4 regions of the Priestia sp. RMT2NF4 genome follow, and region 2 is predicted to be linked to each of the others. Evidence: riboswitches for the same ligand, from Rfam matches in the RefSeq annotation. Region 2 holds a riboswitch; each other region holds the start of a gene.
What was found. Region 2 has a riboswitch for cyclic di-AMP ahead of ACMX9J_RS11160 (dicarboxylate/amino acid:cation symporter). Riboswitches for the same ligand answer to the same signal wherever they lie in the genome.
Positions count from the first base shown of each region.

Region 1 (3,095 bases), on a different contig from region 2:
TACTGTATGGTTGTAGAAGAAGAGCAGTTAACAAAAGAACTGTTTTTGCGTGAAGTAAATGAGCTTCAGCAGCAGGCAAGTACGATGAAGCGTACAATGCGTGAAGCAACAAAAACGGATGCCATTTCAATTCTTGTAAATGAAATTGAGAAAATGAGCTAAAAAAAGCGTTCTTATCTCCTCGATAAGAACGCTTTTTTCTTCTGAAATTATTATTTTAAAATAATGAATAAATATAGAAAAATAAAGCTTTTAAAATTTCAAAAAATGTTGTTGACAGTAAATTTTAACAGGAGTAAGATTACTCTCATGAAACGTTCCACTGTGAAACGCTGAGTCTTTTCTGAAAGAGAAGGAAAGAGCGGAGGACCCAATTATCAGGGGTGAATCTCTTAATTGAGTAGGGTTACTTTCTTGACCCGAACCCGTCAGCTAACTTCGTAAGCGTTAAGAGAGAGGATGGTGTAATCGTGGTCGTTTTCTATAACAGCGGATAGTACGCTCCTTTCAAAATATAGGTGAAAGGAGCGTCAGGATGCATTTATCTAAGCAAATGATTCAAATGATTGAATATCGGGCCATGTGCGATCAGCAATCTTTTGATCTAGCAAACCGCTATTTGTCTACGTTAGCTAATCAAAGTTTTAAACGCAGCAGTAAAAACTATTATTAAGTCTAAAAATTAAATAACAAAGATACGCTTAATCAATTATGAGCGGGGGACCCAATATTTTGTACGTATGTACTAGGGGTGAATCTCTTAACTGAGTAGGGTTACTTCCATAACCCGAATCCGACAGCTAACTCCGTAAGCGTTTTGGGAGTAAAAAATTCGTGTCAATCACGGCTTATTTGTCGTGCATTAAACCGCGGAAGAGAACTCTCTTCTGCGGTTTTTTAGTGGGAAAAATCAGCATCACGTCTCACGGTTAGCTTTTTTGGACGTGATGCTTTATGAAAAGAAACCGTCACTAAACTTAGAAGCTATCATTTTTGTTAGGAAACAGTTAGGAGGGAGCAACTTGGATATGATCATGCTTGGAACGCTTGTCATATTAACAGCTGCTATGTACGGAATTATTTGCTGGTCGTCTCATGTAGTAGATGAAAGAGAGGAGAAGTGAACGTGTCGTTCATTTTGTTAGGTATTTCAGTTCTCGTTTTAATTTATTTAGTGTATGTACTGTTAAATCCAGAACAATTTTAATAAGCGGAGGAATAAAAAGTGGGGATTTTTCTACTATCAGTTGCGCTGCTGCTTGTTTTTGTAGCGCTTATTGCAAAGCCCGTAGGTATTTATATAGCGAATGTGTTTTCAAACGATAAAAACACTAGCTTGATAGGAAAGATAGAAACGTTGATGTTTAAAGCAGCAGGAATTAAAGGGCTTAATCAGACGTGGAAGCAATATGCATTTGCTCTTGTTTTGGCGAATACGTTTATGATTTTTGTGGTGTACCTTATCTTCCGGTTTCAAGGGGTACTGCTGCTTAACCCAAGCCACATCAAAGGAATGGATCCGGCACTTGCTTTTAACACGGCCATTAGTTTTATGACAAATACGAACTTGCAGCACTACAGCGGCGAATCAGGTTTGTCCTATTTCTCGCAGATGGCCGCCATTGTATTTATGATGTTTGCTGCACCAGCAACGGCACTTGCAGTAGCAATCGCTTTTATTCGCGGGCTGGCAGGGAAAGAAATGGGAAACTTTTTTGTTGATTTTGTAAAGTCAATTACGCGTATTTTACTTCCTATCGCTTTTATAACAGGCATTTTATTTATGTTTTTAGGTGTCCCTCAAACGTTAAGCGGAACGGTGACTGCCCATACAATAGAAGGAGCAACACAGCAAATAGCAAGGGGACCAGTTGCTTCTTTTCTTTCAATTAAAGAGCTAGGAAACAACGGAGGGGGATTTTTTGGTGTCAATTCAGCTCATCCATTTGAAAATCCTAACGCGTTGAGCAATGTATTACAAATCGTCCTTATGCTTTTATTGCCAACAGCACTTCCTTTCACATACGGAAAAATGATCGGACAGCGTAAACAAGGCCGCATCTTGTTTGTAGCGATGAGTATGCTGTTTATCGTTATTTTAAGCACAGCGTTTGTAACAGAGTGGGGAGGCAATCCAAGACTTGGTGCTTTTCATCTAAATGAAGCGAGCGGTTATATGGAAGGGAAAGAAGTCCGTTTTGGTGTCGGCATGTCGACGCTTTACGCCATCGTGACGACAGCAAGTGAAACAGGTGCAGTCAACACCATGCACGATACCCTGACGCCTCTTACCGGGTTATTAACGCTTGGAAATATGATGTTAAATACCGTATTTGGCGGTGTCGGAGCAGGATTTATGAATGTTATGATGTACGTCATCATTGCCGTATTTTTATCAGGTTTAATGGTTGGAAGAACACCAGAATACGTAGGTAAAAAAATTGAAGGAAAAGAAATGAAGCTAATCGCCGTGACGCTTATTCTGCAGCCGCTGCTAATTTTAGGAGGAACAGCTGTAGCACTTACCACTCATTTAGGAATGGAAGGTATATCAAATCCAGGCTTTCACGGGTTAAGTCAGGCACTGTATGAATTTACGTCGTCAGCAGCAAACAATGGATCCGGTTTTGAAGGACTCGGTGATGCAACGCCGTTTTGGAACATTTCAACGGGAATTGTTATGTATATTGGACGCTACTTCGGACTAATTACGATGCTGGCGGTATCGAGCTCACTAGCATCTAAGCAGCTTGTTCCCGAAACACCTGGAACATTTAAAACGGATACGTCTTTATTTAGCGGCATTTTAATTGGAACTACCGTTATTGTAGGAGCACTTACGTTTTTCCCAGTGCTTGTGCTTGGGCCGGTTGCTGAGTATTTAACACTGTAATCAAGAAAGCGGAGGATCATAATGAATAAACGGAATTTTGCAAATAATATTGAATTGGATTGCAACAGTCATATTCAAGGTTCTGTAGATAAACAAGCTTCATCGATTTTTATTCAATCAGTAAAGCAGGCGTTTATCAAGCTCAGCCCAAGAACGATGATAAAAAACCCTATCATGTTCGTAGTAGAAATCGGGTTTATAA
Region 1 covers NZ_JBLQZO010000001.1:1,218,280-1,221,374, reverse strand. Annotated here, with positions in the region: gene ACMX9J_RS06230 (undecaprenyldiphospho-muramoylpentapeptide beta-N-acetylglucosaminyltransferase) at 1-162, shown strand, start outside; cyclic di-AMP (ydaO/yuaA leader) riboswitch at 321-463, shown strand; gene ACMX9J_RS06225 (hypothetical protein) at 536-673, shown strand; cyclic di-AMP (ydaO/yuaA leader) riboswitch at 689-829, shown strand; gene kdpF (K(+)-transporting ATPase subunit F) at 1,121-1,207, shown strand; gene kdpA (potassium-transporting ATPase subunit KdpA) at 1,232-2,893, shown strand; gene kdpB (potassium-transporting ATPase subunit KdpB) at 2,915-3,095, shown strand, end outside.
Region 1: linked by a shared signal. The riboswitch ahead of kdpF (K(+)-transporting ATPase subunit F) and the one ahead of ACMX9J_RS11160 (dicarboxylate/amino acid:cation symporter) in region 2 are both predicted to bind cyclic di-AMP.

Region 2 (3,095 bases):
ATCCTTCAGGGCATGTGGTAGTAGAGAATCATTCAGGGATTATGTTAGCAAATGGACACGCATACAAAGATCCGAAGCTTGGAAGTCAAAATACGAACTTTGCGCTGCTTGTTTCTCATAAATTTTCGGATCCATTTGATCAGCCGAACGAATATGCGCACGAAGTGTCAAGATTAGCTAATATGCTGTCAAACGGAGGCTTAGTTGTTCAAAAGTATGGAGATATTTTAAAGGGGCGCCGTTCAACAGCGAATCGAATTAAAGAAGGCTTTTTAGAACCAACGTTAAAAGAAGCTGTCCCTGGTGATTTGGGTTTAGTGCTTCCATACAATACAATGAAAAGCTTAATTGAAATGACAGAAGCACTGGATCATGTAACGCCTGGGTTAGCATCTGAACATACGCTGTTTTACGGTGTGGAAGCGAAATTTTATTCCGCCCGTCCGAAGTTAAACGATAAGTTTGAAACTGAAATTTCCGGTTTATACGTGGGAGGAGACGGAGCTGGTATTACGCGAGGACTCGCGCAGGCAAGTGCGTGTGGTGTGTGGGTAGCGCGTGACATTGTTGAAAAATTAAAGAATCGTAAAGCAAGTTCTGAACCTGTTACTGTATAAAAAAAGAGGCCGTCACGGCCTCTTTTTTTTATGGGTTAAATCAACGAGAGGGAATAAGTAAAAAGTAAAGAACTTGTACCGCTCCAACTCCGATAGTGTTATATGATAATTACCCGCTCCTTTTTTAAAAGATAGTAGGAAATCTATACTTCTATCTTGAGCAGAATTAAGTAGAATAAGGCGAATTGATAGTGTCGATTTCTTCCCATCAATAAAGTCAGTGAAATTTTAAGGAGTGTATATCAAGCAGTACAAGGATAAAATCAACAGTTGGAAAGAGTTATTTTTTTGATAAGTAAAATATTTATGGAAGCAGTAAAGTACATGGATATTAGAATAATTATACATATTTATGAATGGTATCAATGAGAAGAAAGTTCACTTTATAAACTATTTTTTGAATTAATTTTTTATCCATTAGATTGTAAGTCTTGTTAAATAGGTGTTTTTGGTTTATTGAAATATGATGTAAATATTTTAAAATATAACAATTATCAACTTTTTACGATAAAATCATGCATTATTTTTGAATAAAAACTTGACAGAAACATATAAAATGAATTTTAATTAAAGTAACAATTATTATCATGCAAAAATATTAAAGAAAATTATTTGCTTAATCTCTTTTGTTTTATAAGAGAACGGAGGACCCATATTTGTGCGTAATGTCCTTGGGGTGAATCTTGAATGAATCAAGTAGGGTAACTCACATACCCGAATCCGACAGCTAACTCCGTAAGCATTCAGTGAGGGAATAACAGGTCTATGAAACCATGATATTCTCATGGTTTTTTGTATAGCTAAAAATATTCCTAAACTATTAATCTGAAAATTTTTAATATATTGTATATTTTGAGTGTTATCGCCCTCAATGCATGGTAAAATAAGTATGGTAGTTAGAATCATTCTAATATAATTTATTTACGGGAGGTAAATCTATGAAGCTATCGACAAAGATTATTATCGCGCTAATTGCTGGTGCTATTGTAGGAGTGTTAATCAATGCTTTTGCTCCAAGTGCTTTTGCTCCGCTGGACAAGTACTTGTTTACACCGCTTGGCCAAATTTTCTTAAGCTTAATTAAAATGCTTGTTGTACCAATTGTGTTTTTCTCTATCACGTTAGGTGTAGCAGGTTTAGGAGATCCTAAAAAATTAGGAAGAATCGGGGCAAAAACAGTTTCCTACTTCCTAGTGACAACAACCGTTGCAATTATTATCGGTTTAATTTTAGCGTATGCAATTAAACCGGGTACATTTGGATCTTTTGATACACAAAACGCTTCTTTTGAAGCTGAAAAAGCACCACCGGTTGGAGAGACATTCTTAAATATGATTCCAGTCAATCCAATTCAAGCGATGGCTGAAGGGAATATGCTTCAACTTATCGTTTTCTCTATCTTTATCGGTTTTGGTATCACGATGCTTGGAAGTAAAACAAAAGGACTTTACAATTTACTTGAGCAAGGAAATGAATTGATGATGTACCTTGTGAATCTAGTGATGAAGTTTGCTCCGTACGGAACATTTGGGCTTCTTGCAACCGCGGTTGGAAGTCAAGGCTGGCAGGCAATTAAAGCGATGGGGCTATACATGATTGTAGTCGTGCTCGCGCTGTTCATCCATTCAATCGTAACATATGGGGGATCAGTCGCTCTTATGGCCAGACGTAACCCTATTGAATTTTTTAAGGGTTTTGCTCCTGCGATGACAGTTGGATTCAGTACATCAAGCAGTAATGCAACGCTTCCGATTTCAATGAATGTGGCGCAAAAAAATCTTCGTGTCCCCGAGTCTATCAGCAGTTTTGTTCAGCCATTAGGTGCAACTATTAACATGGATGGAACGGCAATTATGCAAGGTGTAGCGACTATTTTTATTGCGCAAGTATACGGGGTTGATCTGTCGTTGGGCGCTCTTGTGACGGTTGTGTTGACAGCGGTGCTTGCTAGTATTGGTACAGCAGGCGTGCCGGGAGTTGGTCTTATTATGCTAGCGATGGTACTGAGTTCGGTTGGCCTGCCTGTAGCAGGTATCGGATTAATTATCGGAATTGATCGCTTGCTTGATATGCTTCGTACGTCTGTAAATATTACAGGAGACGCTGCGTGTGCCGTTATTGTGGCTGAGTCAGAAGCAAAGCGTATCGATAAATCTGTAACGCAATCAGCTTAATATGTGTAAAAGCTCTAGCTATATGCTAGGGCTTTTTTTATTGGCAAGAAACTCTTCTTTTCAGCATACAGTTTAATAAGAGTGTGTGTTTGAAAGGAGAGTGCGGAAATGAATAAAACCCATGTGATAAAGCCGCTGCTCGACGACGACTACCCAGTTATTTCATATGGAAAAGGAATTTATTTGTACGACCAAGATGGAAAAAAGTACATAGATGCTTCGTCAGGGGCAGTTACAGCAAGTATCGGACACGGCGTAAAAGAAATTATTGATGCGATGACGGATCAGGCACAGAAAGTTGCGT
Region 2 covers NZ_JBLQZO010000002.1:377,349-380,443, reverse strand. Annotated here, with positions in the region: gene ACMX9J_RS11165 (NAD(P)/FAD-dependent oxidoreductase) at 1-617, shown strand, start outside; cyclic di-AMP (ydaO/yuaA leader) riboswitch at 1,221-1,375, shown strand; gene ACMX9J_RS11160 (dicarboxylate/amino acid:cation symporter) at 1,556-2,791, shown strand; gene ACMX9J_RS11155 (aspartate aminotransferase family protein) at 2,900-3,095, shown strand, end outside.

Region 3 (3,095 bases), on a different contig from region 2:
TTGTTATTTTTAAAGATCGTTTTATTAATTTATTAGGATTGGGAAAAAAACCAGCTGCTGCAATTGGACCGACAAATCGCTTAAATTTAATGCAGGTAATTGTTGGTTTGTTACCCGCAGGAGTGTTAGGACTTTTGTTTGATGATTACATTGATGAACATTTGTTTTCTTTAAATACGGTGCTAATTGGCTTAGTGGTCGGAGCTGTATTAATGATTCTAGCAGATTTGTTTGGACCTAAACGTCCGCGTGTAGAGACGGTGGACCAAATGTCTTATGGACAAGCACTAGGTATAGGACTGTTTCAATGTATTGCTCTTTGGCCAGGTTTTTCTCGTTCAGGCTCAACGATTTCAGGAGGGGTTCTTCTTGGAATGAGCCATAAGGCAGCCGCAGATTTTACATTTATTATGGCAGTGCCAATTATGGCAGGAGCAAGTGGACTTTCATTGGTTAAAAACTGGCAGTATTTCACATCAGATGCACTACCGTTTTTTATTGCTGGTTTTATCAGCGCCTTTATTTTTGCGCTTATATCGATTCGCTTTTTCTTAAAATTAATCAACCGCATTAAATTAGTTCCGTTTGCCATTTATCGAATTATCTTAGCGGCTATTCTATATTTTGTATTTTTATAAAATAAATAAGCGTATTTTATAGCCATTTAAACTTCTGATAAAGACTTAAAAAGCAAGAAAAAGCTATTGCAACATTGCAATAGCTTTTTTGCATAAATATATATTATTGTCTTTTGAAAGCGTTTTATAAACATGGGTATTGACAAAACGTGTCGAAAAATAGTAAATTAATATTTGTGCAGTATAAAGTTAAGTAAAAGTAAGACTTCTGTTTAGTTTTATTGACTGTAAAAAACGTATGACAACGTATAGATCGTTTTAATTTTATAAAAATTGAATAATAAGCTTAATCGTATAGAGCGGGGGAATCATTATCGGCAGTAAAGCTGCCTTGGGGTGAATCCTTACAAAAGGTAGGAAACTCTCAATTCCGAATCCGACAGTTAACCTCGTTTGCTTTATTGAGAGAAAGAGCCCAAAATAGCGTAAGTAAAAGGCTGTTCTTTCTTAAGAATAGTCTTTTTTTGTTTTTTCAGAAAAGTATATACAAATGTCATACATCTTTGGGGAGGTACATCTATGAAAAAAATTCGTTTTGGTTTGGCTACGCAGATTTTTACCGGTTTAATCCTCGGTGTTCTTGTAGGAGTAATTTGGTTTAACGATCCGCGTGTAGTAACATACCTGCAGCCGCTGGGAGACTTGTTCTTAAGATTGATTAAGATGATTGTTATTCCAATTGTTATCTCAAGTTTAGTCGTTGGAGTTGCAGGAGCAGGTAGCGGTAAACAGGTCGGAAAGCTGGGCGTTAAAACCATTCTCTATTTTGAAATTATTACAACTTTCGCAATTGTAATCGGTGTATTGATTGCTAATATTTTTCACCCTGGACAAGGTGTAGACATTCATTCAGCACAGAAGAGTGATATTTCACAATACGTTGAAACATCCGAACAGCAAGAAGGAAAGTCAGTGGCTGAAACGTTCTTACACATTGTTCCGACAAACTTTTTCCAGTCAATTGTTGAAGGGGACATGCTAGCAATTATCTTTTTTACAGTATTGTTCGCACTTGGAGTAGCGGCAATTGGAGAAAGAGGAAAGCCTGTTGTTCAATTCTTTGACGGCGTTTCTCACGCAATGTTTCACGTGGTAAACCTAGTAATGAAAGTGGCTCCGATTGGAGTATTTGCTTTAATTGGTGTAACAGTTTCGAAATTCGGTTTAGAGTCACTTCTTTCATTAGGAAAGCTTGTTATCTTAGTTTACTTAGCGTTAATTTTCTTCCTACTTGTTGTATTAGGAGGAATTGCGAAATGGGCAGGAATTAACATTTTCCACTTATTCCGCTATATGAAAGATGAACTGTTGTTAGCATACAGTACATCTAGTTCTGAGACAGTTCTTCCGCGAATTATGGAAAAACTTGAAAAGATGGGCTGTCCAAAAGCTATCGTATCGTTCGTTGTACCAATTGGTTATACATTTAACCTAGATGGTTCTGTTCTCTATCAAGCGATTGCAGCGTTATTCTTAGCGCAGGTGTATGGTATTGATTTAACGATCGTTCAACAGCTGACGCTCATTCTGGTATTGATGGTTACATCTAAAGGAATGGCTGCGGTGCCAGGAACATCATTTGTTGTATTACTGGCTACTCTTGGAACAATCGGCGTTCCGGCAGAAGGATTAGCCTTCATTGCGGGAGTAGACAGAATCATGGATATGGCACGTACGGTTGTTAACTTAGTAGGAAACACACTAGCAGCAATTGTGATGTCTAAATCTGAAGGCAAATTTGACCCTAAAAAAGGTACAGAGGTCATGAGAGCCGGCTAATTTATAAATTAAAAAGCTACTTATTCTATTCAAAAAATTAGAATAAGTAGCTTTTTTCATAATAATTCCTTTATTATTATGGAAATTGACCCTATAATATGTAACATCAGGTATAAATATATCCAAATTTTATTCTTACATAAAAGCAGTCACTGGTTCCTTTCTTTATCAATAAATATAGAGATAGCTTAGCTAGTTGGGGGATAGTAGAGTATGTGGAAAAAGCGAATATGGGTCATCGCCTCGATAGTAATCGTATGTTTGTTAATCCCTTACAGTTTACCGATTGTGTTTGCTTTATTAACAGCATTAGCGCTTGAGGGTATTGTTCAAAAATTGCATCAATCTTTTAAAATGAAGAGAGTCTACGCAGTGCTTATGACCTTCATTTTATATGTTGTTTCGCTCATACTTATTGGATTTTTTATTGTTCGGACAATCGTTACGCAAGTGGTTGCTCTTTCAAAGATAGCGCCTTCATTTGTAAAAGAAATCTATGAAACCGCGATTTATCCAACTATTATTAAGTGGAAATACTATTCAAACGCTCTTCCTACAGAAGTGATTTCTTCTATCGAGCGCACGCTTGAAAAAACCGTAAATTCATTAGATTCTCTATTAAAAAGTACCGTGGAAATCATCATTAGCTTTGCTGCTACTGTTCCTGGGTTTCTACTA
Region 3 covers NZ_JBLQZO010000016.1:18,504-21,598, reverse strand. Annotated here, with positions in the region: gene ACMX9J_RS26845 (undecaprenyl-diphosphate phosphatase) at 1-638, shown strand, start outside; cyclic di-AMP (ydaO/yuaA leader) riboswitch at 912-1,051, shown strand; gene ACMX9J_RS26840 (cation:dicarboxylate symporter family transporter) at 1,158-2,417, shown strand; gene ytvI (sporulation integral membrane protein YtvI) at 2,631-3,095, shown strand, end outside.
Region 3: linked by a shared signal. The riboswitch ahead of ACMX9J_RS26840 (cation:dicarboxylate symporter family transporter) and the one ahead of ACMX9J_RS11160 (dicarboxylate/amino acid:cation symporter) in region 2 are both predicted to bind cyclic di-AMP.

Region 4 (3,095 bases), 130 kb from region 2:
CCTCCTGTTGACGCACTCCCTGCACCAATGAACATCAATAAAACCATTAAAAACACCGTTGCGTCATGCAAATGAGCTAAATCAATTGTATTAAAGCCAGCGGTTCTTGTTGTTACCGCTTGAAAATAAGAAGCCCATACTTTGTCTCCTAATGATAAATTTCCGAGCGTATGCGAATTGCCGTACTCTAAGAAAAAAATAAAAAGCATGGCAATCACGTTAATGGCGAACGTGCTGATAATCATAATTTTTGAATGCAGCGTTAGTTTTTTATACGATTTTTTCACCCACATATCAGCAAGGACGGTAAACCCTAACCCACCAATAATAAAGAGAAAAGAAATCGTGATGTTAATAATAGGATCTCCTACATACTGAACTAAGTTATCAGACAGTAGTCCGAACCCTGCGTTATTAAAAGCCGAAATCGAATGAAACAAGCTAAAGAACAGCCCCTTAGACCATCCGAATTCCGGAACCCAGCGTATCGCTAAAAAGATCAGTGCAACAAACTCAATTAAAAATGAAAAGATGAACAACCTTTTAACTAGCAGCACAACTCCACCGACGCTCGTCTGATTTAATGCCTGCTGAACGAGCATACGCTCTTTAAATCCAATTTTTTTACCTAGCATCATAAAAATCAGCACGGCAAATGACATAATGCCAAGACCGCCTATTTGAATTAACAGCATAATAATCGTTTGACCGATGACGGTAAAACGCGTACCTGTATCTACGACGGCTAAGCCGGTCACTGTCATAGCGGAAGTAGATGTAAAAAGAGCGTCTACCCACCGGATTGGCTCAGTAGTAGAAAAAGGCATCATTAATAAAAGAGCACCAATAATAATTCCTCCACCAAAAATAGAGAGCAGCAGCTGCGGAGGGGTGAGTTTAATATTTTGTTTTTTCATGAGTTAAACTCCTTCTTCTTCAAAACGGTTCAAATCGCGATTATGTCCGATAACAATCAGCATATCTCCTTGTTCAATTATTTCATGCGCGGTAGGCGAAATCACCATTTCTCCGTCTTTTCGCTGAAAGCCGATAATATTGCAGCCGTACTTGGCACGGATATTCAAATCAAACAGCGTTTTATTATGAAGCTTTTTAGAAGCGACAATTTCGACAATACTATAATCCTTTGATAGTTCAATGTAATCAATGATTTTTTCTGACACCACGTGATGAGCAATACGCTTCGCAATATCGCGCTCAGGGTGAATGACTTTGTCCGCTCCTATTTTCTCCAGCACTTTTTGATGATACATATTCACCGCTTTTACCCATACTTGCTTAACGCCCATATCTTTTAAAAGCATCGTTGCAAGCACGCTTGCTTCGATATCGTCTCCAAACGAAATAAGAGCATGATCAACGTTACGAATGCCTAGCCCTTTTAAGCTAGCTTCATCAATTGCGTTCGCTTGCACGACATATGTAGCTGAGTTGCTATATTTCTTTACTACCTCCTGATTGCGGTCAATAGCGAGCACATCCACATCCAAATTAGCAAACTCTTCAACCAAACTGCCTCCAAAACGACCTAATCCCAATACAGCAAACTGTTTTTTCATAATGTATTTATTCCTTTCTTCAACTGCTGTGTGTTCTCTTAGCTTATACTTTTTCTAAAAAATTACATCTTTTTCTTAAAAAAAGCGCAAAAAAACACAGGAAGGCTCCTGTGTTTTTTCACACTCTTCCCCCTCAAAACGCTTGCGAAGTTAGCTGTCGGGTTCGGGTTTTAAGAGTAACCCTACCTTTTTAAGGATTCACCCCGGAGCACAATATGTGCGTAAATAATGGGTCCTCCGCTCCATAATGGATTAAGCGATTTTTATTCAAATGTCTATGATCTATTTTTTAGAATAATCGATTCGATTCATGATACGTTTCACTTCACGAAAGCTATCTTACTCCTGTGGATTTTGTCTGTCAAGATATTTTTAGGGAAGACATCACTTGCGCTGCAAACTGCAAAAATCATATAAATCTAAACTGACAATCAGTTTGTGAAATTGATCAAACAAATTAATAACAGCCAAAAGCTCTAATAGCTGCTTATCACTGTAAAATTTCTTTAATTGATCCATATCAGCATCGGTCAAATCCCTTGGACGCACTCGGTATACATCTATAAATCGAAACAGCAGTCGATCTTTTTCTTCCAGCTCTTTTTCTCTTAACACTTTTTGATTAAGCGTCTTATCGCCTACATATGACATGCTCATACACGTCTCACAGCCGTTAACACCTGCTAGATAAAGCCTGATTTTTTCCTTAGTCTCTCTTTTTACTATATCACTGTTCCAAAGCTTGTCGTATAGCTCATCATACAACCTTTTTACATGTGGAATTAAATTCAGTGCTTTTTCAAAATTTGTTCCCTCTTCGTTTGTTAACAAAACTCTTGCCATTTTTTACTCACTCCTTTTTAATTATTATAGTAAGAAAAATGGAGATTTCAGATAACAAATAAAACATATTATCTGCTATTACTAATCAAATGAAACATTAATATGAAAGAAGGTTTTCGATTGAAAATTGATGAAATTGATTTATCGATTTTGCAGGCACTGCAGCAAAACAGCCGTCTTTCCTTAAGAGAGCTAGGAAAACAAATTAACCTGTCTCCTCCTTCAGTGGCAGAGCGAGTAAGACAGCTAGAGAGCTTTGGTATTATAAAAGGATATACAATCGATATTGATTATGAAAAGCTGCAGTTGCCCGTCTCGTGTTTTATTGAAGTAACCATGAAAAACGGAGAGCACGAGCGTTTTAAACGATTTATTTCTCAGTATCCCTATGCTTTATTCTGTGAACGCATCGCCGGACAGGCTTGCTTCATTACAAAGCTTCAGCTTCCTCACCTGCACGTACTCGAGCAATTTATTAACGAAATTACACCTTATGCCAAAACGATTTCACACATCGCCCTTTCTCACGTGGAGATGTCTTCTGCATTATTGAGTCATTTAAAAGATGAAAAGTGATTGAAACATACGTTCACCGTACTAACGAAAAGATCCGAACGATTCATCGTTCGGATCTTCTTTCTACTAAACTACTTCTGTCCTAGCCTCTTTTAT
Region 4 covers NZ_JBLQZO010000002.1:244,210-247,304, forward strand. Annotated here, with positions in the region: gene ACMX9J_RS10455 (TrkH family potassium uptake protein) at 1-917, opposite strand, end outside; gene ACMX9J_RS10460 (potassium channel family protein) at 921-1,580, opposite strand; cyclic di-AMP (ydaO/yuaA leader) riboswitch at 1,705-1,849, opposite strand; gene ACMX9J_RS10465 (hypothetical protein) at 1,965-2,423, opposite strand; gene ACMX9J_RS10470 (Lrp/AsnC family transcriptional regulator) at 2,544-2,999, shown strand.
Region 4: linked by a shared signal. The riboswitch ahead of ACMX9J_RS10460 (potassium channel family protein) and the one ahead of ACMX9J_RS11160 (dicarboxylate/amino acid:cation symporter) in region 2 are both predicted to bind cyclic di-AMP.